Regions from separate parts of the Arthrobacter sp. 10T419 genome, predicted to be linked through region 1. Evidence: riboswitches for the same ligand, from Rfam matches in the RefSeq annotation. Region 1 holds a riboswitch; the other holds the start of a gene.
What was found. A riboswitch is a leader RNA that binds a small molecule or an ion and turns the genes downstream of it on or off. The one in region 1 is predicted to bind cyclic di-AMP.

Region 1 (14,563 bases):
GTGACCTGCTCACCACCCCGGCGGCCGCCAACCTGGTCACGACGACCGCGCACGGCATGCTCGCCACCTTGCTGCCCTTGGTTTACGATCCCTCAATCGGCGAGCACGGGGCCCTGCACGGCCATCTGGCCCGGAATAACCCGCAGTGGTCCGAGCCGGCTCTCGGCGAGGCCCTGGTCATCATGCAGGGCGCCGACGCCTATATTTCACCGGGCTGGTATGCATCAAAGGCCGAACACGGGCGCGTGGTCCCGACCTGGAACTACTCCACGGCCCACGTCTACGGCACCCTGGTCATCCACGATGATCCGGCCTGGCTCGTCGGCCACGTCAGGCGGCTCACCGACCTCAACGAAGCCGGTTCAGCCCGGCCCTGGTCCGTCGACGATGCGCCGGAGCGGTACATTGCCGGCCAACTGCGCGCCATTGTCGGCGTCGAACTGCTGATCAGCAGGATCGAGGCGAAGACCAAGCTCAGCCAAAACCGCTCCGATCAAGACGTCGACGGCGTCGTGGCCGGACTCGCGGGGTGCGGGCACACAGCCAGTGCCCGTGACGTCGAACGCGCACGCCGTGAGCGGCGCCCGGACCTGGGAGGGTAGGCCGGCTGGGGCCGAACTGCCGCGCCCCTACCGTTCGTCGCTGGCGTAGCTGAGCCCGATCTGGCTTCGGACAGTGTCCAGCGCGGCCATGACCTGGACCGTCTCGCCGGGTGACAGCACGTCGTTGGCCACCGCGCCGTCGGCAATGAGCCGCTCGACTTCCCACGCCTGGTACTGCATGCCGCGGCCGGTGGCCGGCTGGTCAAAGCGCTCAACGACGTTGCCGCCGTCGTCGTACCGGGTGAAACCGGTGGGCGTGTACCAGACCGGGTCCATCTCGATGCTGCCTTCGGTGCCGATCACCGCGGCGCGGTTGGGCCCAGCGGTGTCCAGTGCGCAGTGCAGCACAGCCTGCTGTCCGTCCGCGTATTCGAAGATAATCGCGGTCTGGCGGTCGACGCCGGTGGCCGTCATGCTGGCGGCTGCCTGGATCCGGGCTGGCTCGCCGAACACGTCGAAGGCGAAGGAGACCGGGTAGATCCCCAGGTCAAGGAGGGCTCCGCCGCCCAGGGCGGGGTCGTTGAGCCGGTGCGCCGGATCCTTGGGCAGGTTCTGGTTGTGGTCCGCAATGACGGTCCGGACCTCCCCCAGGGCACCCGAGCGGATCAGTTCCCGCACCCGGACCATGTGCGGGAGGTAGCGCGTCCACATCGCCTCGAGGGCCACCAGCCCCTTCGATGCGGCGAGGTCCAGGATTTCCTGCGCCTGCCACTCGTTCATGGCGAACGGCTTCTCCACCAGCACATGCTTGCCGGCGTTGAGGGCCAGCAGTGCGTTCTCGTAATGGAACGGGTGCGGCGAGGAGATATAGACGACGTCCACCTCGGGGTCGTTCACCAGCGCTTCGTAGCTGCCATGGGCCGCGGGCAGCCGGAACCTGCCGGCGAACTCGCGGGCCGTCGCGAGGTTCCGGGAGCCCACCGCCTGGACGTTGAAGCCGTGTTCCACCAGGTCCGAAGTCTGCAGCCCGGCGATTAATCCGGTGCCGAGGATTCCCCAGCGGACGCCGCCGGGGGAGTCGGAGCTTTTGGGGGCGCGCGTCGCAGCGGTGTCTGACATGGCTTCGGTTCTCCTTGGGCTGGCGGTCAGGTCGGCGTCGCTGCGTACGGATCGCAACGACGCCGTCTGAGCATGCTAGCCCGGCCGCGGAGCCGGCCGGGGACGAGTCACTTGCAGGTGCAGCGCTGTTCGGTGGGCACCTCGGCCATGACGGAGTCGACGTGCTCGCCGCAGCCGGCCCAGGTGATCTTTCCACAGCTATTGCAACGGACGGGACTGCACATTGTTTTCTCCTTAAGTGGGTGCTGCTGGTTGGGTGCTGCGTTGGTTTGGTATTGCTGGCGGTTAGGACGCGGGCGCGGCGGCCATCTTGGCCCGGATTTCTTCCATGTCCAGTCCCTTGACGGCGGTGATGAGTCCGTCGAGCCCGCTGGTGTTCATGGCGCCGGGCTGCGAGAAGACGAGGATACCCTCTCGGAAGGCCATCAGGGTGGGGATCGAGGTGATGCGTGCTGCCGCGGAGAGCCCCGGCTCAGCCTCCGTGTCCACCTTCGCGAAGACGACGTCGGGGTGGGCTTCGGAAGCTTTGCTGAATGTGGGGGCAAACATGCGGCACGGACCGCACCAGGCTGCCCAGAAGTCCACCAGGACGATGTCGTTGCCGGAAATGGTGTCGTTGAAGGTCTTTTCAGAAATGTCGATGGTTGCCATGCTCCAAATATATACCCCCGGGGGTATTGGTGCAAGCGTGCTCCACGGGGGAGGTGGATGGCGCGGGGTCTTGATCAAATACCCCCAGGCGCCGAGGTACAGAGGCTAACTCTCGACGAAATCCGTACCCTCTTCCTGCGCCTGACCTGACGCCCCGCGGCTTGAGCGGCGCCCCCGGCGACTCCGGGCGAACAGCGGCAGATTTTGAACCTCGATACCCCTGGGGGTATATTTATGAGTGGCTGGATCGGCCACATGCCCCTGCCGAACGCCTCCCGAAAGGTGCACATCAATGGACATTACCGCCCAGCAACTCAACGAACAGCTCAAGAGCGGCAGCGACGCCCAGGTCGTGGACGTTCGCGAATCCGACGAGATTGCTTCCGGCATGATTGCCGGCGCCCGCCACATCCCGCTGGCGCAGCTCCCGGCCCGCTTGGGGGAACTGGACAAGACCCGTCCCGTCGTCGCCGTCTGCCGCAGCGGCCGCCGCAGCGCCGCAGCCGCCGACCAGCTCGCCGCCGCCGGCTTCACCGCCTACACGATGACCGGCGGGATGCTCGACTGGTCCGACGCCGGGCTGCCCGCCGGCTGACACTCCCCATGGACTGCCCGGGCGGCGCCTCCCCCCATGCGCCGCCCGGGCCTCCACCTGTCCTGACTGCGCCCTAACGGGCTTCAGGCCGGTGGACGGCGGCCCGCATCCGCAGGGGTGCCGCCAGAACCACCCAAGCTAGACCGAAAGAGACTATGACTACCTCAAACAAGACCACTACGACCGAGTCCGCACCCCAGTCCATTGACGCCGCCACGCTCAAGGCCTGGGAGGACAACCACGATGACCTGATGGTGATCGACGTACGCAGCGGTGCCGAGTTTGATTCGATGCACATCAAGGGCTCGTACCATGTCCCGCTCCCCATGCTGAGCGAACACACCGAGGAATTCGCCGCCAAGATGGGCACCCGCGTTGTCCTCGTATGCCAGTCCGGGAATCGGGCCGAGCAGGCCCGCAAGCACCTGGACGCAGTCGGCCTGGGCAGCGCGAGCGTGCTGGCCGGCGGCGTTCCTGCCTATGCTGCCGCCGGCGGCAACGTGGTGAAGGGCCGCAACACCTGGGCCTTGGAACGCCAGGTCCGCATGACGGCCGGCTCCCTGGTCCTGGCCAGCATCGTGGGCAGCAAGCTGCTCTCGCCGAAGCTCGGCCTGGTTGCCGGCGGCATCGGCGCCGGCCTGACCTTCTCCGCGGCGACGAACAGCTGCGCCATGGGCCAGATGCTCTCCAAGATGCCGTGGAACCGTTCCGCCAACGAGCCCACCGCCCACCAGGCGCTGCAGAACCTGGGCTCCAAGGCATGATCCTCACCGCGGCGGCGTTCGGGCTGGTCGTCGGCGGCCTGCTGGGCCTGGTTGGAGGCGGCGGGTCCATTCTCGCCGTCCCCGCCCTCGTCTACGGCGTGGGGCTTCCGCTGGCTGCGGCGATCCCGACGTCGCTGGTCGTTGTCGGCGCCTCCTCCGCCGTCGCGGTGCTGCCCCGCCTGCGGGGTGGTGTGAACTGGCGGCTGGCCCTCATTATCGGTGCGGCCGGCACGGCAACTGCCTACCTGGGCGCTTACGTGAACCGGTTGCTCGACCCGAAGGTGCTGCTGCTGGCTTTCGCCGCCATCATGGTGTTCGCCGGCATCCGGATGATGCTTCCGGCCAAGGCCTCCGGCGGCTCCTGCGCCCTGCCTAGCGGCGGCGTGAACTGGCGCAGCTGCCTGCCCAAGGCCATCGCGACGGGTGCCGTCGTGGGTTTCCTCACCGGGCTGCTCGGCGTCGGCGGCGGCTTCCTGATCGTCCCGGCCCTGACCCTGGTCCTGGGCCTGCCGATGGCGGTGACCGTCGGTACCTCGCTGGTCATTATTGTGATCAACTCGATGGCCGGCTTCGCGGCGCACCTCGGTGACCTGCAGATCGACTGGGCCGTGACGGCAGCGTTCGCGGGGGCAGCAATGGTTGCCTCCCTGATCGCGGGCCGGCTCGGCACCAGGATCCCGGACAAGGTGCTCAAACGCGGTTTCGGCATCCTGGTCCTGCTGGTCGCGGCCTACGTGAGCGTACAGGCACTGCTCTCCTGAGCCGGACAGCCCGGGGGAAAACAGCACGGCGGTAAAGCGCCGGAGGACATGTCCTCCGGCGCTTTTTCGTTGCCCGGGTTCTGCTCAAGTCGGTTGGTGGAGGGTACCTTTGGTGCTTAGGGGGATGAATGGAAGAGATCTTGATCGCAGGCGGGAAAGGACGGCTCGGAATCTGCGGGCCTCATTTTCACCTGGTTTGGGCGCCGGGGACGCTTGTCGACGCCCGGGACGCGGCCGCTTCGATTGAAGCGATGCGGGCCCTTGGCGGCGGCCGGGAGTTGCCCTTACTCGTGGAAATATCCGGTGTAACGATGCGCTCGACGGCAAGACATACCTACGAACGTGCCAAGGCAGTGACCGCGGTGGCCCTGCTGGGTTCCAGCGTGGTGGACACCGTCGTTGCGGCGGCACTCGGCCGCCACAGCTTTTGCCCGCACGCGTATTTCACCTCACGCACGGAGGCGCTGGAGTGGCTGGAGGGCCTCCAGCTTCCGGAGCTCGCCGCGGGGGAGGGAACGGGCCTGCACAAGGCGTAGCCCCGGTGCCGGCTCCCGTCGCCGCCTGACGGCAGGGATTGGAACTTGTCGCGGACACAGCTGTGGCGGCGACCCGGGTACCCGGGGCGCCGCCACGCTGTCACTGTGTTGCCTTACTGGTTGTCCTGCTTAGCTGGCCGGAACGGTTTCCGGTGCCTGCCGGCGGGCGGCCTGTTCCATTGCGTTCCACGCGGAGTAGCTGCCGTCGAGTTCGACGACGTCGTAGCCGGCGCGGCGCAGCGCGCTGGCCGCGACGGAGTTCCGGACGCCGCTCTGGCAGTAGGACACGATGGTGCCTTCGGTGGGGAGTTCATCCAGGTGCCACATCACGCGGCCGCCGCTGAGCTGGTAGGAGCCGGGGATGTGGCCGGCTGCATGTTCGGTGCGGTTGCGGACGTCCAGGACCATGGCGGCGTCAAAGCCGTCGAGTTCCTCGGGCTGGATCAGCTTCGGGACGCTGACCGGCAGGCCCTCGAGGCTGGTGACGTAGCCGGCGACTTTGTCGATGCCGACCCGGACGAGGTGGTCCCACATTTCCTGCGCGTCCGCCTGGCTGGAAGCGAGGAGGACCAGCGGGTTGGTGTCGGTTTCCGGGTTTACGACCCAGGCGCCGAAGCTGGCGGTGGACTTACCGGCCGGGACGTTGACGGAGCCGGTGACGGTGCCTTCGTGGACCTCGTTGTTCGGGCGGGTGTCAACGAAAATGACCTTGTCCGCGGCGAGGTCGCGGGCGACATCGGCGGTGCCCAGCTCGGGGAGCGGGGCGCGTTCGCCCATGACGGCGGGGCCTTCACGGTTTTCGCGTTTCATCCGGGCGAAGTAGGCGTGCGCGTCCGGCTGGCCGTCGAGGAGTTCATCAATGAAGCCCTGCTCGTCGTTTGCGGCCAGGTAGGGGCCCCACCAGGCGTAGAGCCGTTCGTAGCCGACGGTCGAGGACGGGATCGCGCCCAGGGCCTTGCCGCAGGCGCTGCCGGCGCCGTGGCCCGGGTGGACCTGGACGTGGTCCGGCAGGGTCAGGAACTTGTCCCGCAGGCTGGCGAACAGCTGCTTGGCGCCTGCGAAGCGGGTGTCGACGCCGCCGGCGGCCTCATCCAGCAGGTCCGGCCGGCCCAGGTCGCCGGAGAACACGAAGTCACCCGAGAGCAGGTAGCCCGGCTTGTCTGCGAATGCGCCGTCGGTGATCAAAAAGGACAGGTGCTCCGGGGTGTGCCCGGGGGTGTGGAGGGCCTTGACCGTGATGTTGCCCAGCACGATCTCATCGTTGTCGTTGAGCCGCTCGGCCTCAAAACCGTACTGCCAGTCCGCGCCGCCCTCGCCCGAGACATAGGCGGTGGCGCCGGTCGCGGCGGCCAGTTCCCGGGTGCCGGAGAGGAAGTCCGCGTGGATGTGCGTCTCGGTAACGGCCACGATCTTCATGCCGTTCGCGGCAGCGAGGTCCCGGTACACGGCGATATCACGCCGGGGATCAACCACAAGGGCCTCGCCCTTGGCCTGGCAGCCGATGAAATAGCTCGCCTGGGCAAGGTCTTCGTCGTAGATGCGCTCGATAAGCATTCGGGAGAACTCCTTCTTGAGGTGGACGGGGAAGGGATTCCTTCCTCCTCTACATTCAACAGTAATACCCCCGGGGGTATCGCGCAAGCGGCGCCGGACCGGTCCTGCGGTGCCGCCGACGTCGCCCGGAGGCTTCAGTTGCCGATCCTGGCCAGCACCTTGTTGATGGTCGCCGCGAGCCCGCGCGCGGCCTGAAGGACGCCGGCGTCGGACAGGGCTTTCGTTTCCGTTTCCACGCACAGCCTGCCCTTCCGGGCACCCACCTGGATGTGCCGGACTCCGGTCCCGTCGGGAAGCTCATAAACCACGGCGTAGCCCGCTTCGCCGCCGGTGTTGACGGTCGGGTGTTTGATGGCGGTCCAGGTGCGCGAGCCGCCGCCCGGCAGGCGCTCCCGGATCGAACTGCAGCGGCTGAGGTCGGCTGCCCGACTGTCAAAAGGGGACGGCCCGGCCGGCGGGGGCGGCAAGCTGACGAGCCGCAAGCTGATCTGGTCCAGCACCTGCGGCCCACCGGCGATCTCAGCCACCACGGTGGCCGCCCCGGAGAACGAGGCAAGATAGGCGGCGTCGTCGTAAATGCATCCGGAAACGGCCGGCGCCGTGGCAGGGCCGCTCCGGGTGTAGCGTCCCTCCAGCACCTGGGCCGGCCTTCCAGTGGGGCCGGTAACGCCCTGCAGCAGCCTGGCCAGTTGCTGCGGCGTCCGTTGTTCGGGGGGCTGTGGGGTAGCGGGCGGACCAGACGGCGGTGCGGCTGACGGTGCCGTGCCGGAGTCGGTCTGCCCGACCAGTTTTTGGGCCAGCCGGACCAGCGGCTCGAGGGCGGTCCTGAGTTCCGCGTCGGACCTGGCGGTGGGTGCCTGCCGGCTCAGCCCGATCGTCAGGGTTCCCTTGAGTACCTGCAGTGCAACGGTGGCGCCGCCCGGGGGAGTGCCGGCGGTTGCCGGTGTGCTCAAAACCGTGGCGTAGGCCTTCTCGCCCACGGCCGGCGTCCTAAGCAGCCTGACCGTGGACGTTGGATCATTCCCCACCGTCTGCCGGAACGTTGAACACCTTTGGGCCAGGTCGTCGGTGTAGGCGAAATCCGCAGCGAGCACGTCGCTGCGCGGTGCGCTTCGGGCAAAGACAAACGCCAGGGCCTCGCGTGACCACACGCCGGTCAGCGTCAGGACGCCCGCGGCGAAGTGCATTGCCAGGTCCGCTCCGCTGGTCGGCGAACTGTGCGGCCGGAACACGCTGCACTCGCCGGGCTCGACGGCCGGCTTATCGGCGGGCTCCGGTCGTCCCTGCAGGCGGGTGCGCAGGTCCGAGCTTCTGGAGACCCGCCCGGTGCCTTCCTGGCCGCTGTTGATCGCCCTGTCCACGAGGACCATCAGTTCCTCATCGGAAAGCACCTTCTCCGCCGTCGCCGACGGGAGGGTCCCGGTTGCGGGAGACGATCCGCTGCCCGCGGGCGGTGAGGGTGAGCCCGGCGTGCAGCCGGTCACCGCCAGAACAGCGGCAGCGCAGGCCAGGAGCCAGCGCTGGGTCCGCGAGCGGGGACCGCTGGTGTTCCGTGTTGTTGCAGCACCTGGACACACGACTGGACTCCCTGCCGTCGAAAGATGTGCTGAGCCCATGATCCGGCGCAGGGACCGGGGGCACCAGAGGATTTATGCCCCCGGGCCGCGCCGGAGGTTACTCAATGCCGGGGACCAAGTCCGGCGGATGACCGGAAGCAAGTAGGCGACCAAGTGTCCCTAACAACCAACCAAGTAGGACCGGCCGGAAAGCAAGAAGCCCCTTCCAGAAGACGGGTAGGCGCCACTCGCGCGCTGCTCTTTCGGCGCTTCTAGGCTCCGGAGTACTGGGTGGAGTTAGTCAATTGAATGTTCAGAAACGGGTCTCAGCCATGCGTGAACAAGCGGCACTTCGTGCTTTGTCCGGACATTTTCCTGGTCGCTGTGGGGGCGCGGCCGGGGCATCCCATTTCAAGCGGAAGCGGGCTGCCGGATGGTCCCAGGCTCCCTCCCGGCGACGGTCGCGGACCCGACGCGCGTGGGCGATCTTCGTGGCGTCATCGCTCGCCCTGGCCGGGCTATCCGTCAGCGGTCCGGCCTCTGCCGACGTCGGCACGATCGCGCACGATTTGCTACGGACAGGGTGGGACAGCAACGAGACTGCGCTTTCGCCGACGTCGGTCGCGTCATCAAATTTCGGCAAGCTTTTTTCCACCGCCGTGGACGGCCAGGTGTACGCCCAGCCGCTCGTGGTGGGCGGCACCGTCATAGCCGCGACGGAGAACAACAACGTCTACGGCCTGGACGGCGGCACCGGAGCGGTGAAGTGGCAGCGCAACCTCGGTCCGGCCTGGCCGGCAGCGACCGTAAGCTGCGGTGACCTCACCCCCAACATCGGAGTCACGTCCACTCCGGTCTTCGACGCCGCGACCAACAGCGTCTTCCTGATGGCGAAGACGAACGACGGAGCGACGCCGCAGCTCCCGCACTGGTACATGCATTCGCTGGACAGGGTCACGGGGGCCGAGAGGCCAGGTTTCCCGGTGCTCATCAGCGGCGCGCCCACTAACGACCCGACACGGCCGTTCAACGCGATGACTGCGATGCAGCGGCCCGGGCTTCTCCTGCTGGATGGCGTGGTCTACGCCGGTTTCGCCAGCCACTGCGACTGGGCACCGTTTGTCGGCTACGTCGTCGGGGTGTCCACCGCAGGCCGGCAGACCACGATGTGGGCCACCGAGTCCGGCAACAGCAGTGCGGAGGGCGGAATCTGGCAATCCGGCGGCGGCCTGGTCTCCGACGGCACCGGCCAGATCCTGTTTTCCACCGGGAACGGGATTTCCCCTAAGCCGGGACCGGGCAAGACCCCTCCGGCGACCCTCGCAGAGTCAGTCGTTCGGGTCAGCGTCGGAGCCGACGGAAACCTCAGGGCCACGGACTTCTTCAGCCCGGCCAACAACGCCAAGTTGGATCAGAACGATGCCGACCTGGGTTCCGGTGCCCCGATCGCCATCCCCACCGGCTACGGCACCACGGCCCACCCTCGCCTGATGGTCCAGGTCGGCAAGGACGGCCGGGTCTACCTGCTGGACCGGGACAACCTGGGCGGTATGGGGCAGGGGAGCGGCGGAACGGACGCCGTCCTCGACGGCGCCGGGCCGTACAGTGGCGTCTGGGGCAGGCCCGCGTTCCTCGGGACCACAAACGGCGGGTACATCTACACCGTGGAGAACAAGGGCTACCTGCGTGCGCACAAGCTGTTGGCCAGCAGCACCGGCGGCATCCAGCTGGCCTCCGTCGGTACGTCCATTGGTACCTTCGGGTACACCTCCGGGGCGCCCACGGTGACCTCCAACGGTACAAACGCCTCCACCGCCCTGGTCTGGGCCGTGTACGTAACGGGACCCACCGGTACCGGCGCGGAACTCCGTGCCTACCGCGCAATGCCGGACAGCACCGGTAAGCTTCAGCAGGTTTTCGCGGCCCCGCTGGGCACCGCCGCCAAGTTTTCCACGGTTGCCACTGACAACGGGCGCGTCTACGTGGGAACCCGGGACGGGCACGTGATCGGCTTCGGTGCCCCGACGACCTCAGCGGTTGGGGCGACAAACACGGACCTGGGAACCGCCGCGGTAGGCACCACCGTGAAAGGGAACCTGATCATCACCGCCAGCAGGGCTGTTACGGTCAGTTCCGTCGCAGCACCTGCGCCGTTCGGGATCGAGGCCCTCACACTGCCCCGGACGCTTGCCAAAGGCGGAACCATGACGGTCCCGGTCACCTTCTCGCCGACCGTAGCCGGACAGGTCGACGGGACGTTGACCGTCAAAACCTCCGACGGCGAGACGGACCTTCTGGGGGTTCACGGCGTCGGCACCAAGGACGGGCTGGGGGCAACGCCGCCCACCCTGGTATTCACCGACGTGCCGACCCAGACCAGCAGTCGCCAGACCGTAAACGTGGTCAACACCGGCACGAGCGTCGCCACGATCACCGGCGTCACCTTGCCGGGCAACGCCCAGCTTGCGGTCGACCCGGCCACGCTGCCGGCCGTGGGACAGAAGATTCAACCCCTTACTTCCGTTCCGGTGTCCGTCACCTTCAGTCCGACGACGGCAACCCCGGTGGCTGATCAGCTCCTCATCACGAGCGACCGAGGATCACTCACGGTACCGGTGACGGCGACCGCCGTGTCGGGCGTAGCGCATCTGCAGCTGCCGGCATCCCTGGACTTTGGTGATGTGCCTGCCGGCGCTGCGGCCACCCGGGATTTCACCATTACTAACACTGGCAACATCCCCCTGACGATCACCAAGGCCAAGGCGCCGGAGGGTGTATTCTCCACCACCGTTCCAATCTCGGAAGGCCTGGTGATCCCGCCTGGAGAGTCCGCACATCAGAGCGTGACGTTCAAGCCGACGGTGGTCGGTCAGGCCGGAACCGCCGACACCTACTATCTGCTGACCGCGGACGACGGCCAAGGAGCACAGAAAGTAATGCTCACCGGAATGGGCGTCGACGATCCCATCGGCCTGAAGGCGTACCAGACCAATGCCGGTGACCCGCGGTCTGTCCTCGGCAGGTCGCTGACCTTGGAGTACCCGGTGGGGGCAGGGAAATGCCAGGACTACACCAAGGGCGTGATCTGCTGGTCCCCGTCCACCGGGGCCCATTGGGTCGCAGGCGCGATCTATGCCCGCTACAAGGCCGCGGGCGGCGCTGCCGGCGTCCTGGGGTTCCCCACCACCGACCAGCTGACAACCCCGGACACGATCGGGCGGTATGAACACTTCGCCGGCTCCGGCGGGGCATCCATTTACTGGACGCCAAGCACCGGTGCGCACCTCATCACGGGCGCGGTCCGTGCCAAGTGGTCGGCCCTGGGCAGGGAACGGGGGCTGCTGGGCTATCCGACGTCGGACGAGGCGCGCACCCCTGATGGCGTGGGACGCTACAGCCACTTCACAGGTTCGAGCCGTTCATCGATCTACTGGACGCCACGCACCGGGGCGCACTTCATCACGGGCGCGGTCCGTGCCAAGTGGTCGGCCCTGGGCAGGGAACGGGGGCTGCTGGGCTATCCGACGTCAGACGAGACGCGCACCCCCGATGGCGTGGGACGTTACAGCCACTTCACAGGCTCGGGCGGTTCATCGATCTACTGGTCGGCGAAGACCGGGTCGCACTATGTCCTCGGTGCGATCCGTGCCAAGTGGACGGCCCTCGGCAGGGAAAGGGGACGTCTGGGATATCCGACCCGGGACGAGTACGCAGTGTCCGTGGGCCGGGCGTCGGACTTCCAGCACGGGCGGTTGACCTGGAATAGCACAACCCGACTGGTGACCGGCTAGCGCGTGCGGGCCCCCGGGCCCCAGCGGTCCGCGTAGGACACTGCGCTCGCCGACGGTTTCCCGCGGGAGGACGCAGCTGCTTAGGCCTAGCCGGCCCCCGCACGACAGAATGGATCCATGAGCGAGGCCGGTGACTTCATTGACGCGGCGCTGCTGCGTGAGAGCTCGTGGCAGCGGGCCGAGGAAGCGCAGGCGCGATACGGCCCGGGCCTGGGGAGCTATGGCTCCTCGGTTGGCGCCGTCCGCGGCACTGTCCGCGACGCGCTGCGCCGGTACCGGTCACTCGGCCGCGACGATGTCACCGCCCTCAGCTCGGAGTTGTGGGAGGTGCCCGTCTTCGAACGCCGCCTTGCCGCCGTCGTCCTGCTGCAGTCCAGCCTGGCCCTGCTGGACAATTCGGACCTGACCCGGATCGAGGGTTTCCTGCGGACTGCGCGCCTGCGCGAGCTGGCCGATCCGCTGGCGACCGATGTCGTCGGGCCGCTGATTGCGGGACTGGACGGCCAAAACCGTTCCCGCGCGGAAACCGTGCTGGGCCGCTGGCTGCAGGACCCGGACGATTGGCTGCGGCGGGCGGCCCTGATGGCGCCGCTCCGCGAGCTACGGGCCGGGGGAGGGGATTGGGACCGTTACCGGCGCCAGGCCGGGCTGGCGGAGTCGGGCACCCCGGACGACGCCGGTCTGGTGAGGGAGGCGATCGCTGCCGTCACCTCCGGGATGGCGAAGTAGCGCTACTTGCCGGGCCGGCGCTCCACGACGGCATACGCCTTTCCGTCGAGGAACTGCCAGTCGGTCACCACCATAAAACCGAGCGCGTCCACGCGGTCATTCAGGACGTGGATATCGAAGCCGCCGTCGCGCGGTTCCGCGTCCCACGTGGCTACGTGGATTTCCTTTCCCTCGAGAACCAGCAGCTCTGTGTTGACGTCGAAATCCTCCTGCGGCTGATCGCTGAGCTGGCAAATTGCGACACAGTGGCTGTTCATAACGGGGCCTCCGCTCTGGGAATGCTGGGTGCCCTCATCCTATGGCTGGCGGGTAGCAGCGTCCTAGGCTTTCTTCCGCGCCAGGACACGGCTCCGTTATCTGAATGTGACATTCCCGCCCGGGCCCGTTACCGTAGATGGGTGCCTGTTTGTTTCCGATACGGGCGCTCCCGAGCCGATTGCCTAACTCTGCCGCGGCCTGGGATCCGAATGCTACCTTTCTGGCAGAGACGGGGAAACCACTTTTGACCTGCAGTTTTAGCAGGTCTTGGGGTGAAGCCGCACAGCGCCCGCATTGACGGGCCCGCGGCCGGGTGCCTCCCATCCGAATCCGACAGCTCACCTCGCAGGCATTGGGAGAGGCTACAAACATGACTTCAAGCATTACTTCTGCGCGCCATCGTTCCGACGCATCCGCCGGACGGGCCTCAGCATTCTCGGGCAAATCAGGCACCATCGGTCGTCAGGCCGCAGTAATCTTCGCAGCCTCCGGCCTCGTCCTCACGAGCGGAATGGCAGCCAATGCAGCCGTTGCCCCGGCCGAAAACAAGACCGCCCCGGCTTCGTCGGTTGACGTCGGCAGCAAGGTCTCCGCGCCGGTTACCGCTGATTCCGCAGTTCAGATCAGCTTCGCCCGCCCGGCAGTCGCTACCACGCCGGCGCCCGTGATCGAGCAGCCCAAGCCCGTCACCGCCCCTGCGGTTGCCGCCGCTCCGGCTGTCGCGCCTGCCCCTGCTCCGGTGCTCGCGCCGGCAGCGCCGCAGGTCAGCGTTCAGGCGAAGGCGGCCGTGGCACCTGCCTCGGCAGCCGGCGGAGCCAACGCCGCGATGCTTTCGGCCGCCTACAGCCAGATCGGCATCACCCAGGACTGCACCGCCATGGTTGAGAAGGCCCTCGGTGCGGCCGGTATCCACGTGGGCGACCTCGGTCCCCAGCAGTTCATGGGCTACGGCAAGGTTGTGGGTGCCCCGCAGCCCGGCGACATGATCGTCCAGTCCGGCCACGTCGCCATCTACGCCGGTGACGGCATGGCCATCAGCGGTGGCATGAACGGCAGCAACCAGACGATCAAGCACCCGCTGTCCTGGCTGACCGCCACGGGTGGCGTGACCTTCGTCCGCGCCAGCGCATAGCAAAAAGCGTAAGAACCTCTTTCCAGGGCCGGTGGTCGGCTGCTAAACGGCAGCTGGCCACCGGCTTTTGCGCACGTTTACGCCGGCCGGTGAGCTCAGCCGGCGTACCGCAGCAGGACGACGCCGTTGCCAAACGCGCGGGTGCCGGCGAGCGTGAGCGCGGTCCTGTCGTCTGCTGACTTGAACAAGGGATTCCCCCGCCCGATCAGCACCGGGTGGACATAAATCCAGTACTCGTCAATGAGCCCGAGCCGGCGGAAGGTATCGGCGAGGTCAGCCCCGCCCAGTGCCAAGTCGCCGCCGGGCTTCGCCTTCAGTGCCAGCACGTCATCGGCGACGACGTCGCGCACCACCGTAGTGTTCCAGTCGGCCCGTTCCAGCGTCCTGGAGTAGACAATCTTCGGCATGTCCCGCCAAATTTTGGCGAACTCGACCATAGCCGGTGTACTGGACGGATCCTGGTCCGCCGTCGGCCAGAAGTCGGCCATCAGTTCGTAGGTCACGCGGCCGTCCAGGAAGGCGCCCATAGAGGCCAGTTGCTCGTTGAAGTGGCTGTGGAGCTCCTCGTCCACCAT
Region 2 (14,563 bases), on a different contig from region 1:
AGAAGGCAGGCATTGCCCTGGCCGCCACGGGTTTGGTCCTCACCGTTACAGTTCCGGCCACCGGCCCCGTGATGGCCACCGATGCGGCCAGGTCCGGTTCGGTTTCCGCGGCGGCCCAGCCCGAGGTCAAGGCCCCGGCCGCCGAGATCAACTTCAACCGCACGGCCGTCACCACCAAGGGTGACCCGGACAGCAAGCTCAAGCAGTTGCTGAGCGCGCAGTCCGTCGGCAGCATCACCCGGGCAGCCTCCGCGGGCAGCCTCGGGGCGCCGCTGGATTCCATGGTCACGGCCTCGCCGTTCGGCTACCGGGTCAGTCCCATCACGGGAGCCGTCGGGGAATTCCACCGGGGCCAGGACTACGCGGCCCAGTGCGGCACTCCTGTACATGCCGCCGCGAGCGGCACCGTAACCTTTTCCGGCTGGCACCCCTACGGGGGCGGCAACCGGGTCGTGATCGACCATGGCAACGGCCTGGAGACCACGTACAACCACTTGTCGTCCTCCGACGTCCACGTGGGCCAGCAGGTCTCACGTGGCGATGTGGTGGCGATGAGCGGGACCACCGGCGCCTCCACCGGCTGCCACCTCCACTTCGAGGTGATGGTCAACGGGGAAGTTGTTGACCCGCTCGGCTGGCTTTAGCCAAGCCGAGGGACCACTCGCATTTCTGTGACACGCCGTGATCTGAATGTGACATTGAGTCCCAACTGCTGTACCGTATGAAGCACGCCAACTTCTCCGAAGTTGGCGCTCTTGAGTGGATTGCCTAACTCTGCCACCGCTCAAGGTCCGTTCGCATGACATCGTCTGGCAGGGGCGGGGGAACCAATTTTGGTCTTCGCAAGAAGACCTTGGGGTTAAGTCGCAAAGCTTCCCAGGAAGCAGCGCGGCCGGGTGACTCCCATCCGAATCCGACAGCTCACCTCGTAGGCATTGGGAGAGGCTACTTTCGTGTCTTCACGCCACAATGCTGCGCGTTCTCGCGCTGGCGAGGCTCAGTTGAGCCCGCTGAATTCCATGCTCCGTGCCGCCCTTGCCGGCGCCCGGACTGGATCACACAACGCAGTTCCCGCTTTTGGCGCGTCTTCGCAGTACACCCTTCGCTAAGAAACCCGTTTCGGGGCGATCCGGCGTACCCCCAAGATGCCGGAGCGTCCTCAGTCCCGCCTGCAAGCAGCGCGGACCCAAGGATCACGAAAGAGAGAACTGAATGACTACTCGTGCAACCATTGCACGCCACCGCGCGGAGGTCACCAAGACCAACTCGCTGGCTGTCATTGCTAAGGCCGTCGGCGACAACGCCGGTGGTATGGGTCGCCAGGCCGCGGTTATCGCTGCAGCCTCCGGCCTGGTCCTGACCAGCGGTATCGCAGCCAACGCTGCCGAGACCAACGTTCAGCGTGAATCGACTTCCGCTTCGGCCATGGAAGTACAGTCCAACGCACCGGCCACGATCTCCGCGGCCTCCAGCATCGCGATCTCCTACGAGAAGCCTGCTGTCACCACCGCGCCGGCTCCGGTTGTCGAGGCGGCCAAGCCCGTCGTCAACGTCCAGGAAGCGGACACCGCCGTCACCGGTACCGGAACTGGTACCGGCACCGCGGTCACCGCATCGCTGGCCACCAAGGCTCCGGCCGCCGTCAGCGGCATGGGCGCTTCGATCGCCGCTGCTGCCTACGCACAGATCGGTGTCTCCCAGGACTGCACCATGCTGGCCACCAACGCGCTGGCCGCAGTCGGCGTCCACTACCACGGCTGGCCGGCGGGTTACCTGTCCTTGGGCCGCACCGTGAGCGCCGCCGAGGCCCAGCCGGGCGACCTCGCCTACTACCAGAACGGCGGCATGGGCATGGCCCACATCGCCGTTTACGTCGGCAACGGCATGGCCGTCCATGGCGGCTGGAACGGCGGCACCACCGCGCTGTACAGCGTCAACGTGGGCTCCGGCCCGGTCTTCATCCGCGTCGGCGGCTAGGACTTAGGCGCGTCTAACGCCTGAAGCTTTGTGAAGGACCCCTGCCCTCGCGGCAGGGGTCCTTTGCAGTTTGCGGCTCGCTCGCGCCCGACCGCCGAGGCGCGGCCAGGAAGCCCGGCAAAGAAAAATTCGGCAATCCGGGCCTTCGGTGTTTACTCTTGTGGTGTCGATCCATAGCCCGACCATGCACAGGGCAGCCGGCCCTCGTGCCCCTGGCGGGTGCGGCCGTGAAGAGGTATGCGGATGCGCACTCTCGTTCTGAATGCTGGATATGAACCGCTGGCGGTAGTCACCTTCCGCCGGGCGCTGGTGCTTGTACTGACCGGGAAGGCCAGCGTGGTGGCCGAGGGGGATGAGCCCGTGGTGGGTCCGCAGGATATCCTCGGCCGACCGACGGTGATCCTGCTTAACCGGTACATCAGGCCGCGCTACAACACCCTGACGGCCGTGAGCCGCAGGGGAGTGCTCCGCAGGGACAACCACCGTTGCGCCTACTGCGGCAAGGCTGCCCACACCATCGACCATGTCCACCCCAAGTCGCGGGGCGGGGCGGATTCCTGGGAGAACCTGGTGGCGGCCTGCCTGCGCTGCAACAACGCCAAGGGAGACCACACGCCCGCCGAAATGGGCTGGAAGCTGGGCTTCGTTCCCGGGCCGCCGAAGGGCACGATCTGGCAGATCAAGGAACTGGAGAAGCCGACGCCCGCCTGGGATCCGTTCCTGCTCCCCGAAAAGGCGCACTAGGCAGGCGCACCGGGCAGGCGCACTGAGCAGGCGCACCGGCGTCGCGGGCTGACCCGGCCGCGGTGAGGCCGATGCGGCTAGGCTGGGCTGGTGGAATTCGACGCTGTTGTACTCGCCGGGGGCCGGTCCGCCAGGCTTGGCGGCGTACCCAAGGCCCTGCTGACGGTCGACGGCGGCACCCTGCTAAGTCGGTCACTGCAGGCTGCCCGGGGCGCCCGCCGGACCGTCGTCGTCGGCCCCGACCCCGGCGACCTCCCACCAGATGTGCTCGGCTGCCGCGAGGACCCGCCGTTTGGCGGACCCGCCGCCGCGATTGCCGCCGGCCTTTCCGCCCTGGCCGCCGTTGGGCGCGGCGAGCCCACCGCAGCCGGCGCGGCCTCGCTGACCCTCGTGCTGGCCTGCGACATGCCCCGCGTGGCCGACGCCGTCCGCGCCTTGCTCGACGCACTGGCTGATGTCCTCGCCAATGCCCCGGGTGACGCCGCGGCCGGCCCCGTCGACGGGTTCGTGGCCGTTTCGGCGGACGGCCGCCTGCAACCCCTCGTGGGACTTTATGGCACGGCCGCGCTAGAACGCGCCGTCGCCGACGCGGCGCGGCGGAACGCCCTCGAGGGGGGCTCAGTGTTCTCCCTCCTTGCTAGTCTTGAGCTGCGGCAGGTTCCGGTTCCGTCGGGTTCCACCGATGATGTGGACACTTGGGACGACGCCTCCGCCATGGGGGTGTCCACGCCCGGTCCGGGCCAGTCCGGGGCGCTGGGGCCCAACTCAACTTTGGAGGCAAACGGTGAAGAGCCAGGATGAAACGCTTGAAGACTGGTGCCGTGCGCTGCTCCAGGCCCTTGAGCTCGAAGATGTCGAGATCGACATCAACGAAGTGCTGGGGCTGGCCGGTGTGGCCGCCCACTCCGTCGTCCGGCCGGCCGCGCCGCTGACCACCTTCATCGCCGGCTTCGCCGCCGGCCTGGCGTCCGGATCCGGCCAGGCGCCGGACAGCGTGTCAATGCAGGCCGCCATGGGCGTGGCCCGGAAGCTCGCCAAGGAGTACGCCGCCGCCGAGGCTTCCGGGGCATGACCCCGGAGCCCCCTGACGGCAGCAGCGGCGTCGAGGACGACGATTCCGTGTCCGAACCGTCCGCCGCGCCACCGGATGCCGACGCCTCCGTCGACAATAACGCCCACGACGACGATGACGCCGACGACGGCGCCGCGGCCGTCGCGGAGGCGCCGCACCGGCATCTCGCCCACAGCTGGCAGGAAGCCCGGCAACTGGCCTTCGACTGCGCCGTGCCCATCCCGTCCTCGCCCATTCCGCTCCGGCACGCCTTGGGCCGGACGCTGGCCGAGGACCTGACAGCACTGCATGACATGCCCCACTACGCCTCCTCCGCGATGGACGGCTGGGCGGTCAACGGCAGCGGCCCGTGGATCCTGGCCGAGCCGGGCCAGCGGCTGGCCCCGCACCAGGCGAGCCCGATCAACACCGGTGGACTGATCCCGCCGGGTGCGAAAGCCGTGCTCCGCAGCGAGAGCGGCGTCATCGCCCCGGACGAGGACGGGCTGCCGGTCCTGAAACTGGGCGGTGGCGCCAAGCCCGGGGAACCCCGCAACGGCGAACACATCCGCAAGGCCGCGGAGGAAGCCGCCGCCGGAGAGGTGCTGATCAAGGCCGGCGCCGTGCTCAACCCCGCGCACCTGGCCCTGGCCGCCCTCGCCGGTCACGACGCCCTGCCGGTCCTCGGCAAGGCGATGGTGCGGCTGGTGCTCACCGGCGCCGAAGTCGTCAGCACCGGCGTCCCAGCGCCGGGGGAGGTGCGGGACACGTTCGGGCCGCAGCTCGGCGCCGTCGTGGAAATGCTCGGCGGAATCTGCGCGGGCGAGGTCAAGATCGGGGACAGCGACGCCGATTGGCTCGCCGCGCTCGAAGACACCGAAGACACCGGCGCAGCTCACGATCCGGTGGGCGGCGCGGAGCCGGCCGGCGAGACACTCCCGGCCGACGTCGTGATCACCACAGGCGGCACCGGCCGCTCCGGCACTGACCATCTCAGGCGCACGGTTGCGGAATTGGGCGGCAGGCTGCTGATTGATGGCATCGCCATGCGCCCGGGCCATCCCGCGGTGCTGGCCGAACTGCCGGACGGGCGCTTCGTCATCGGGCTCCCCGGGAACCCGCTCGCCGCCATGATGGCGCTGTCCACGATTGGCGCCCCGCTGCTGGCCGCGCTGGGCCACGGGACGCCGCCGCCGGTGACGGAGGTGCCGTGCGGGACCATGATCGAGCCCGACCCCGGCCGGACCAGGCTGATGCCGTTCCGTATGCTGTACGGGATGGCATCGCCGGCGCACCACACCGGCCCGGGCATGATGCGGGGACTGGCGGCGGCCGACGGCATCCTGGTGGTCCCGCCGCACGGCGTCCAGCTGGGGGAGCCGGTCCCGGCGTTTGCCCTCCCGTGGGGAGCCGCGCTTCCGGAGCCCGCCCCCGCGAAGGCTGCCGCCAAACCGGCCACCAAGCGCACCGCCAGGAAGCCGGCACCGGAGGGTCCGGTTGACTGGAGCGGTCTGCTTGGCTGACGCCCGGACAGAGTTCATGATGGATTCAGGGGAGAGCCGCCGCAGCTGGCGGCCGAACCCGTACTTAACGCTGATGAGGAGTATCCGATGGGCCGCGTGACACAGCGCCGCAAGGTGCACAAATTTGTCCTGGACGGCTCGCCGCAGGCGCTCGAGTTCCCGGTCCGGCACCGGGAAGACGTGTTGGCGGTCGAGGAGCCGCTTGAGATCCGGCTGGGCAATCTGTCCTTTTCCGTCACGATGCGGACCCCGGGCAACGACTTCGACCTTGTTGCCGGGTTCCTGGTCTCGGAGGGCGTCATCTGGACGCCGGATCAACTCGTCTCGCTGCGCTTCTGCGCCGGCGAGGACGAGGACGGCATCCAGACCTTCAACGTCGTCGAAGCGCAGCTGCGCCCCGACGTCGTCCGGCCGGACACGGGGCGAAACTTCTTCACCTCCAGCTCCTGTGGGATCTGCGGCACCGACTCGATCGACGCCGTGCGCAAGTCCTCGCACTTCAGCCCGGCAGCGGACCCGCTGACCGTGCCGGTGGAGACCCTCGCCTCGCTGCCGGACCGGCTGAGGGAGGCCCAAACCGTTTTCGACGTCACCGGCGGCGTGCATGCGGCGGGACTCTTCCGGATTGCCGACGACGGCTCGGCCGAGCTGCTTTGCCTGCGCGAGGATGTGGGCCGGCACAACGCAGTGGACAAGGTGGTGGGCTGGGCGCTGCGCGAAGGCCTGCTGCCCTTGAGCGGGACCGTGCTCCAGGTTTCCGGCCGGGCATCCTTCGAACTGGTGCAGAAAGCCTCGCTGGCCGGGATCCCGGTGCTGGCCGCCGTCAGCGCGCCCTCCAGCCTGGCCGTCGAACTCGCCGAGGACAGCGGGATGACCCTGGCCGGGTTCAGCCGTGGCACCACCTTGAACGTCTACGCCGGCCACGAACGCGTGTCCATGCGGCAGTCATCGGCCAGCGGCGCCCCCGCTTAACAACGTTGGCTTAACCGAGGCGGCCGACGTAGATTTTATCCATCGACTGGACACAGGGGTCGACCACGACTTGGCAACACCGGCACCAGCGCGAAGAGGATCACATTGCACGACGACCGCCGTCTCACGGAAGTCCGGCTGGACCGCTTTCTGCGCGAACGCATCATCCCCGCCGTGTACCCGCGCCGGGTCCCGCTCACGCTAAGCAGCTGGGACGTTGCGGGGGAACCGGTCCCGGTACAGGATGCGCTGCGGCAGACGTTCGTCCCGCAGGATCAAGGGGCGGCGTGGGGACAGCCATGGAGCACCAAGTGGCTGCGCCTCCAGGGCGAGGTCCCCGACTCCTGGGGCAGCCGCGCGGACACCGCCGTCGAAATCCTGGTGGACCTCGGCTTCAGCGGTGACCTGCCCGGGTTCCAGTGCGAGGGTACGGCCTGGCGGGCCGACGGATCGGTAATCAAGGCGATCTCCCCGCGGAACCAGTACATCCCCCTCAAGCTGCTGGGCAGCGGCATGTCCGTGGACTTCTACGTCGAAGCCGCTGCGAACCCCGACCTCTCGCAGGGCTGGACCTTCGCAGCTACCCCTTACGGCGATAAGGCGACCGCCGGCACCGAGCCGCAGTACCGGCTGGGTCCGATCGTCATCGCCGAGCTCAACCAGGCCGTCTGGGAACTGCACCAGGACATTGCCACGCTTAGCGGGCTGATGCACGAACTCCCCATGGAGCTGCCCCGACGGCACGAGATCCTCCGTGCGCTGGAACGGATGCTGGACGTCATGGACCCGGACGATGTCCCCGGCACCGCTGCCGACGGCCGTGCCGCGCTCGCCGAAGTCCTCGCCCGGCCGGCCTACGCCTCGGCCCACCAACTCGTCGCCACCGGCCACGCTCACATCGACTCTGCCTGGCTGTGGCCGGTCCGGGAAACCATCCGGAAGTGTGCGCGGACCTTCTCCAACGTCGTGGCGCTGATGGACGAGGACCCTAGCTTCGTCTTTTCCTGCTCGTCGGCGCAGCAGCTGGCCTGGATCAAGGAGTACTACCCGGAGCTGTTCGGGCGCATCCGGGAAAAGGTCAAAACCGGCCAGTTCGTCCCGGTGGGGGGCATGTGGGTCGAATCGGACAGCAACATGCCGGGAGGCGAAGCCATGGCGCGCCAGTTCCTGGAGGGCAAGAGCTTCTTCCTGGCCGAGTTCGGCGTCGAATGCCAGGAAGCGTGGCTGCCGGACACCTTCGGCTACTCCGCCGCGCTGCCGCAGATCGTCAAGGCCGCCGGCAGCCGCTGGTTCCTGACCCAGAAGATTTCCTGGAACCAGGTCAACCGGATGCCGCACCACACCTTCCACTGGGAAGGGATCGATGGCACCCGGCTCTTCACGCACTTCCCGCCCGTGGACACCTACAGCTCCGAAATCAGCGCCCGGGAGCTGGCACACGCCGAACGCAACTACCGGGACCACGGCCGCGGCACCATGTCCCTGCTCCCGTTCGGCTACGGCGACGGCGGCGGCGGACCCACCCGGGAGATGCTGGCGGCGGCGCAGCGCAACGCGGACCTGGAAGGTTCGCCGAAGGTGCGGCTGGGCTCGGCCGCGGAGTTCTTCGCCGGCGCCGAGGAGGAATACCAGGGCCTCCCGGTCTGGGTGGGCGAGATGTACCTGGAACTCCACCGCGGCACGTATACCAGCCAGGCCAACACTAAACGGGGCAACCGACGCAGCGAGCACCTCCTCCGGGAGGCGGAACTCTGGTGCGCCACCGCCGCGGTCCGAGCCAGCGCCGCGTACCCGGCGGCGGAGCTCAAGCGGCTCTGGCGGCTGGTGCTGCTGCAGCAGTTCCATGACATCCTTCCCGGCAGCTCGATCGCCTGGGTGCACCAGGACGCGGAGCGGAACTACGACGCCGTCGCCCGCGAGCTGGAGGCGATCACCGCCGCCGCCGCCGTGGCCGTGTTGGGAGAGGGCGAGCAGGAGTTCCTGCTCAACGCGGCCCCGCACCCCCGCCGCGGTGTCCCGGCGCTCGCCGCCGCCACGCCCGTCAACGCGGCCGCACCCGTGCAGTCCACGGATGCCGACGGCGGCCACGTGCTGGACAACGGGATCATCCGCGCGGTGGTGAACGCAGACGGACTCCTGGTCTCGCTGCGGGACCACGCCAGCGGCCGTGAAGCAATCGCGCCGGGGGAGTTCGGCAATCTCCTCGAACTGCACCGGGACACCCCAAACGAATGGGACGCCTGGGATATCGACGCGTTCTACCGCCGCAACGTCACCCCGCTGACGGAGGCCCGCTCCTTGACGCTGGAACGCGACGGCGGGGCCGTCGTCGTCGTGGTGGAGCGGCTGGCCGGAACCTCCGCCGTGACCCAGCGGATCCGGCTGGAACCGGGTGCGCCGTCGCTGGCGATCTCCACCGCGGTGGACTGGCAGGAACGTGAGAAGCTGCTTAAGCTCGGCTTCGCCCTCGACGTCCGGGCCGATCGCTCGGCCTCGGAGACGCAGTTCGGCCATGTGTTCCGGCCCACCCACCTCAACACCTCGTGGGAGGCCGCCAAGTTCGAGATCTGCGCACACCGGTGGATCCACGTGGCCGAGCCCGGGTACGGCGTCGCGGTCTCGAACGCCGCCAGCTACGGTCACGACGTCACCCGCAAGATCCGCGCGGACGACGGCGGGACCACCACCACCGTCCGGGTTTCGCTGTTGCGGGCACCCAAGTTTCCGGATCCGGACGCGGACCGCGGCCGGCACGAACTGACGGTCACCGTGCGGCCAGGCGCCAGCATCGCCGACGCCGTCGAGGAGGGGTACCGCACCAACCTCGCCCCGCGCGTGGTCAGGGGAGCCCGCGGCGCGGAGCCGCTGTTCACGGTCTCCAATCCCGCCCTCGTGATCGAGGCGGTCAAACTGGCGGAGGACGGCTCCGGCGACGTGATCGTCCGCCTTTACGAGTCACTGGGGGAGCGCTCCGCCGGCACGGTCTTGGCCCAATTCGCCGCCACGGGGGTGCGGACCGTGGACCTCCTGGAACGTCCCGCGGACGCACCGGGCGTAACGATTCAGGACGGTTCCGCGGAGCTGGTCCTGCGGCCGTTCCAATTGCTGACCCTGAGATTCCAGCGCTGAGCCTTCTTTGCCCGGGTCAAGCGGCCAGCCGAAGCTTGATTCCCGTTAAACAGGCTGAGTGGGAGCGGTCCTTGCGGACCGCTACCACTCATCCCCCCAATGGCGCTTGGACGCCCCGCCAGGTTCCGTAAGACTGAATCCCCATTCACGGATGCTGGCCGGCGTTTTCACACATTCATGATTATCTCACGGTCTAATGATTTTGTGAATCCCCTGGCTCACGACTGAGGAAACGTTGCCGGAGTGTTACGTGGCGGGCGGCCGCTTTGCCCGGAGAACCAGAAGGCGAGGAGTCCCAGGACGTATCCCAGCACCGCCAGGTAGTTCACGAACAGCCGGGGCAAATCCCATGACTCCGGGGCGAAGGACACGGGCACGCTCGCGACGGCCGCCACGGCTCCCACCATGGTCAAGGCGGCGCCGGTCCGCACCAGCCGTGGCAGGGCTGCCTTGATGGCTGCCCGCAGTGAAGGGAGCAGGAGCAGCGAAACAAACGCGGGGTAGCTGCGGCCGGCTGCCGCGTAGAGCGGGGCGAGAACGGCGTTACGCCCGCTGCCTGTCATGTCTTGAAGACCGGCTGAAGAACCCCGGGTGTCCATCAGGAAGAACGTCACTCCGACGGCCAGGCACGCGGCTGCCAGCGCCCAGCGTCCCGCGCGGCCGGTGATCAGCTCCTTCGCGCGGGCTGCGCCCAGCCCCGCGGCCAGGCGCAGCCCGACCAGGAAGACCATTCCGAACACAATGAAGCGCAGAACCAGGTTGGTGAGGTTCAAGCTCCCCAGCGCACCATCGATCGCCGCGTAGGGTCCGGGGATGCTGAGCAGACTGCAGAGGGTGGCGAGGAACAGGATCCCGAACACAGCCCTGTTGCGACCGCGCAGGGCATCCGGCAGACGCAGTAACAGAACCAGGCCGCAAATAATCAGCGTTCCCCATTCAAGCATGTCCACCTCCTACTCACTCCGGCTTGGGCTCCCGGCGCCGCGGGCCCTTGAACTCTCTCACCTAGTCGCGTCCAATCTCACCCGGAGTCTTCGTTGATGACCCTTGGAGTCGCGGGGCTTTTCCCGCCGCTTCCTCCGGCAGCTGCCGGGTTGCCGCGACCCGCGCCAGCCAGATGACGGTCAGACCAATGCTGAGGCCAAGCGCGGCGGTGAAGTTGATCTTCGCCTGGACCCCGGATGAGCCTGGCGCAAAGAGCGGAAACAGGGCCGCAGCAATCAGTGCTGCGTACCCGAAGGACAAGAGCCCGGCACCGATCCGGATCGCGGCCGGCAAACGCCCCCTGACGGCACGCAGCGTAGCAGGGACCAGGCAGGCTGCCACGAAGGCGGGGTAGACCCTCCCCGCTGTCGCGTACAGTCCGATTAGCTGGGCGTTTTCCGCGCTCCGCAGGGGCAGCCCGTTGAGGCCAGTGGAGGAGCCGGTGGTGTCCGCCAGCAGGAACAGAACCGCAGTGGCAACTGCGATGGCGCCGAGCACGGCCAGCCCCAACGGCCCTGAGACGCGGCGGAGGCCGTTCCCGTCACCGAAGGCCTTCGCGGTGCGGTAGCCGGCCAAGGCCACCGCCCCGTATACGAGAAACCTCAAGATGAGGTTTGCGTAGTTGGCGCTCCCAAGCCACGCGTCGACGGCCAGGTACGGGCCATCGATGCTCAGCAGGATCGCGCCGGCCGAGAGGAGGAAGGCGCCAACAATTGACCGGTTGCGGCCCTTGATGGCGTCGGGGACGCGGGCTAAGGCGACGGCGCCGCAGATCGCCAAGGCCGACCACTGCAGGACCGCGGTCATCTATCTGCTCCGCGGGTCCGGCTTCGCGGCGGACGCTTGGCCGCCAGACGCCCCACCCAGATCAGAACGAGCCCGAGCACAAGGCACAGAATGCCGGTGTAATTGATGACAAACTCCCAGCTGGACAGCCCGGCCGGAATGATCGGGAATGCCAGTGTCAATGCGATGGCCACGGACCCGATGCCCAGGGCAACGGCGCTGCCGCGGATAATCAGCGGGAGCCTGCCGATGGCCGTCCTGGCCAGCGCGGGCAGCAGGGCCAGCAGGACGAAGGCCGGATAGAGCCTTCCGGCGGCGCCGTAGTACTCGGCCAGCACGGCATTGCGGCCGCTGCTGGCCGCCACCCCGGCAAGTCCCGCGGAGGACCCGGCCGTGTCCATCATCAAGAACAGGATGGTGACGGCGGCGCACGACAGTAGCGCCATACCGATCCCCAAAGGACCCGTCAGGAAGCGCCGGGCATCGTCGGCACTGAAGCCTTTCGCGAGCTGGAGGCCCAGGAAGAACACCGCGGCGAACCCAATGAAACGCAGCACCAGATTCGCTATGTTGAAACCGCCCAGTACCTGGTCAATTGCCTGGTACGGTTCCTCGATGCTTAGCAAGATGGTCAACATGATCAGGACAAGGACGTAGAAGACGGGCCGGTTTTCACCCCGCCGGGCACTGGGGATCCGGGCAAGCGCCACCAGGGTGCACACTGCGAAGGTGCTCCATTGCAGGGCGCCGACGTTCATCCGAGGTTCTCCCAGATCTTTTCGGCTTGCGCCTGCTCCTGCTCCTGGCGGCGGAGTGTCTTGCCCAGGGCTTGGAGCCGCTCACCGGCCAAGGCAACCAGCTCGCCGTCGGACAGTGCATCCAGCGCGGACTGCCGGGCATCCGCGGGCCAGCCGGCTTCGGCCTCGGTGATGAGCCCCGTCGCGACGAGGCCGCCCGTCAAGCCCACGCCCCCGGCGCGCGAGGTTGCCACCGCAAGTTCCGGCGAGAGCCGGTTCGCGGTCAGCTGGGCTGAATAGTTCTGCGGGGCGACGCCGGTAGCGGCGGAAACGCGGTGGCGGAGTTCGCCGTCGTCGATGGCGTCCACCCAGTTTCGCACCGAGGTGGCGTGCGGAGCCGGGCTGAGCACGCGGAGCGTCCCAGTGCCGTTCTCGTGGTCCTGAGCGGAACGGGTAATGACGGCCCGCAGCAGGTCCATGGTGGCGACCTGGCTGACGAGCTCCGCCGGGGTGGGCGGCTGGGCAAGCCGGGTCAGGTCCGCGTACGTGCTGAAGTCGGCGAGCGATTCAGCGGGGTTCAGGCCGAGGGCCCGGCTGATGCTCACCACGGTGGTTTCGGCGACCTTGCCGCGCACCAGTTGCTGTGCCAAAGTGGTGCGCTTGACGCCGGAGATCCTGCAAATGTCCGCGGTGCTCATTGCCGGGGCAACGCCATGGAGCCAGAGTTGAAACGCTTTGGCGGGTAGTGCCATCTATGACTTTCTGCAGGGTCTTGCGCGGACTTAGCTGCTGGGCCGCTACACCGCCGGAGAAGCGCGGTGCCGCAACCCTCACATCATCATAATTCTTCAGCCGCGATCTTTTCTTGACCTTGCCCGCGGTGCGCGTCGGCCAAGGACGGGCTGTTTCGCGGGCCGCGTCGCGCGGACACCCTTCCCAGCCAGATCAGCGACAGGCCCACCATCAGCCCGAGCACCCCAACCAAGCTGATGATGTATTGGATGAAGGCCAGGCGCTGGGGCAGGAGGTCGCTGATGGGCAGAAGGATCATGGCGGCGGATCCGGCCGTCAGGAGTGCCGCTCCGCCGCGAACGAGCCCCGGCAGGCGGGATCGAAGGGCCTTGATGGTCGCCGGCAGAAGGCAGGCCGCCACGTATGCCGGGTAGAGCCGGCCGGCCGTCGTATAGAGGGCGATCAGCTGGCGGTTAGGGCCGCTCTGGTCCGGCAGCGTGGCCAGTCCCACTGAGGTGCCGGCGGTATTCGCCATCAGGAACGGCACTGCGGTGGCGAGGCAGATGGTCGCCAGCGCCGCCAGGCCCACGGGGCCGAGGAGCAGGCGGAGGCTGTGGGTGTTCTCAAAGCCCTTGACAATCTTGTACCCGGCCAGCAGGACGGTTCCATAAACCACATAGCGCAGCGCCAGGTTGGCGTAGTTGTAGGAACCCAGGAAACCGTCGATCAGCGTGTAGCTCCACTGGATGCTCAGCACCATGCCCACCGTGACAAGCAGGAAAATGCCGAAGAGCGAGCGGTTTTCTCCGCGCAGCGCCGCTGGCAGGCGGAGGAAGGTGATCAGGGCACAGACAGCCAGGACGAACCATTGCAGGGCACTGATCATGGGCGTTTCCTTTTCCAGCGCGTCCGCACGTGCTTCCGTTGTGCGTCTTCACTCACGAGGGTCCGAGACGCTGGCAATTTTGCCGTGGGACCCAATTCAACTATGCTAGATGCTCGAACCCGCTGGTCCGTACACCCCCCAAGTCCGGACCAGCGGGTTCTTCTATGCCCGGCGGGTTGTCGGCGGATCTGCTACGAATTTCCGGCCCCTGACGGCTGCCTGCGGCCGTCCGTTTTGGGCCTCAGTGAGAGAATGGACTAATGACTGCAACCCTTGTTGCCAAGGACCTTTCCGGTGGTCACGACCACCGGACTCTCTTCTCCAAACTCTCCCTCACCGTCGCGCCGGGCGACGTCGTCGGCGTCGTGGGCGCCAACGGTGCCGGCAAGTCCACGCTGCTGCGGCTGCTCGCCGGCGTCGACCAGCCGCAGGAGGGAACGGTGAGCCTTGCCCCGGCCGACGCGTTCGTCGGGTGGCTGCCGCAGGAGCATGAACGGATCGACGGCGAAACCGTGGCCGGCTACATCGCCCGGCGCACCGGTTGCGGCCAGGCGACGGCGGACATGGAGTCCACCGCGGAGGCGCTGGGAACCGGCGCCCCGGGTTCCGAGGACGCGTACTCGGTGGCGTTCGACCGCTGGATGGCGTCCGGCGCCGCGGACCTGGAAGAGCGGATTCCGCCGGTACTGGCGGACCTGGGCCTCGAAGTGGGACCCGACGCCGCGATGACCGGGCTCTCCGGCGGGCAGGCCGCCCGGGTGGCGCTCGCGGCCCTCCTGTTGAGCCGCTTCGACATCGTGCTCCTCGATGAGCCCACCAACGACCTCGACCTGGGCGGCCTGGCCAAGCTGGAGGCCTTCGTCCAGGGACTGCGCGGCGGCGTCGTCCTGGTCTCGCACGACCGGGAGTTCCTGGCCCGCTGCGTGACCACGATCGTGGAATTGGACCTGGCGCAGAACTCCGTCGCGGTTTACGACGGCGGCTACGAGGCCTACCTGGAGGAGCGCGCCGTGGCCCGCCGGCACGCCCGGGAACGCTATGA

Region 2: it holds a riboswitch for cyclic di-AMP, as region 1 does, so the genes downstream of both, AC1DBD_RS09330 (NlpC/P60 family protein) here and AC1DBD_RS05285 (hypothetical protein) in region 1, are expected to answer to the same signal.

What each region holds. Positions count from the first base shown of each region.
Region 1 covers NZ_JBFTHF010000002.1:354,960-369,522, forward strand. Annotated here, with positions in the region: gene AC1DBD_RS05225 (FMN-binding negative transcriptional regulator) at 1-602, shown strand, start outside; gene AC1DBD_RS05230 (Gfo/Idh/MocA family protein) at 630-1,661, opposite strand; gene trxA (thioredoxin) at 1,947-2,312, opposite strand; gene AC1DBD_RS05240 (rhodanese-like domain-containing protein) at 2,605-2,907, shown strand; gene AC1DBD_RS05245 (rhodanese-like domain-containing protein) at 3,063-3,671, shown strand; gene AC1DBD_RS05250 (sulfite exporter TauE/SafE family protein) at 3,668-4,432, shown strand; gene AC1DBD_RS05255 (DUF7793 family protein) at 4,561-4,968, shown strand; gene AC1DBD_RS05260 (MBL fold metallo-hydrolase) at 5,098-6,522, opposite strand; gene AC1DBD_RS05265 (hypothetical protein) at 6,657-8,099, opposite strand; gene AC1DBD_RS05270 (Ig-like domain-containing protein) at 8,570-11,869, shown strand; gene AC1DBD_RS05275 (DNA alkylation repair protein) at 11,987-12,598, shown strand; gene AC1DBD_RS05280 (hypothetical protein) at 12,601-12,855, opposite strand; cyclic di-AMP (ydaO/yuaA leader) riboswitch at 13,057-13,222, shown strand; gene AC1DBD_RS05285 (hypothetical protein) at 13,227-13,988, shown strand; gene AC1DBD_RS05290 (dihydrofolate reductase family protein) at 14,084-14,563, opposite strand, start outside.
Region 2 covers NZ_JBFTHF010000004.1:97,574-112,136, forward strand. Annotated here, with positions in the region: gene AC1DBD_RS09325 (M23 family metallopeptidase) at 1-644, shown strand, start outside; cyclic di-AMP (ydaO/yuaA leader) riboswitch at 791-949, shown strand; gene AC1DBD_RS09330 (NlpC/P60 family protein) at 1,213-1,977, shown strand; gene AC1DBD_RS09335 (HNH endonuclease) at 2,221-2,721, shown strand; gene mobA (molybdenum cofactor guanylyltransferase) at 2,812-3,522, shown strand; gene AC1DBD_RS09345 (DUF6457 domain-containing protein) at 3,506-3,793, shown strand; gene AC1DBD_RS09350 (molybdopterin-binding protein) at 3,790-5,295, shown strand; gene fdhD (formate dehydrogenase accessory sulfurtransferase FdhD) at 5,383-6,267, shown strand; gene AC1DBD_RS09360 (alpha-mannosidase) at 6,373-9,396, shown strand; gene AC1DBD_RS09365 (hypothetical protein) at 9,615-10,340, opposite strand; gene AC1DBD_RS09370 (hypothetical protein) at 10,402-11,187, opposite strand; gene AC1DBD_RS09375 (hypothetical protein) at 11,184-11,924, opposite strand; gene AC1DBD_RS09380 (hypothetical protein) at 11,921-12,655, opposite strand; gene AC1DBD_RS09385 (hypothetical protein) at 12,742-13,521, opposite strand; gene AC1DBD_RS09390 (ABC-F family ATP-binding cassette domain-containing protein) at 13,782-14,563, shown strand, end outside.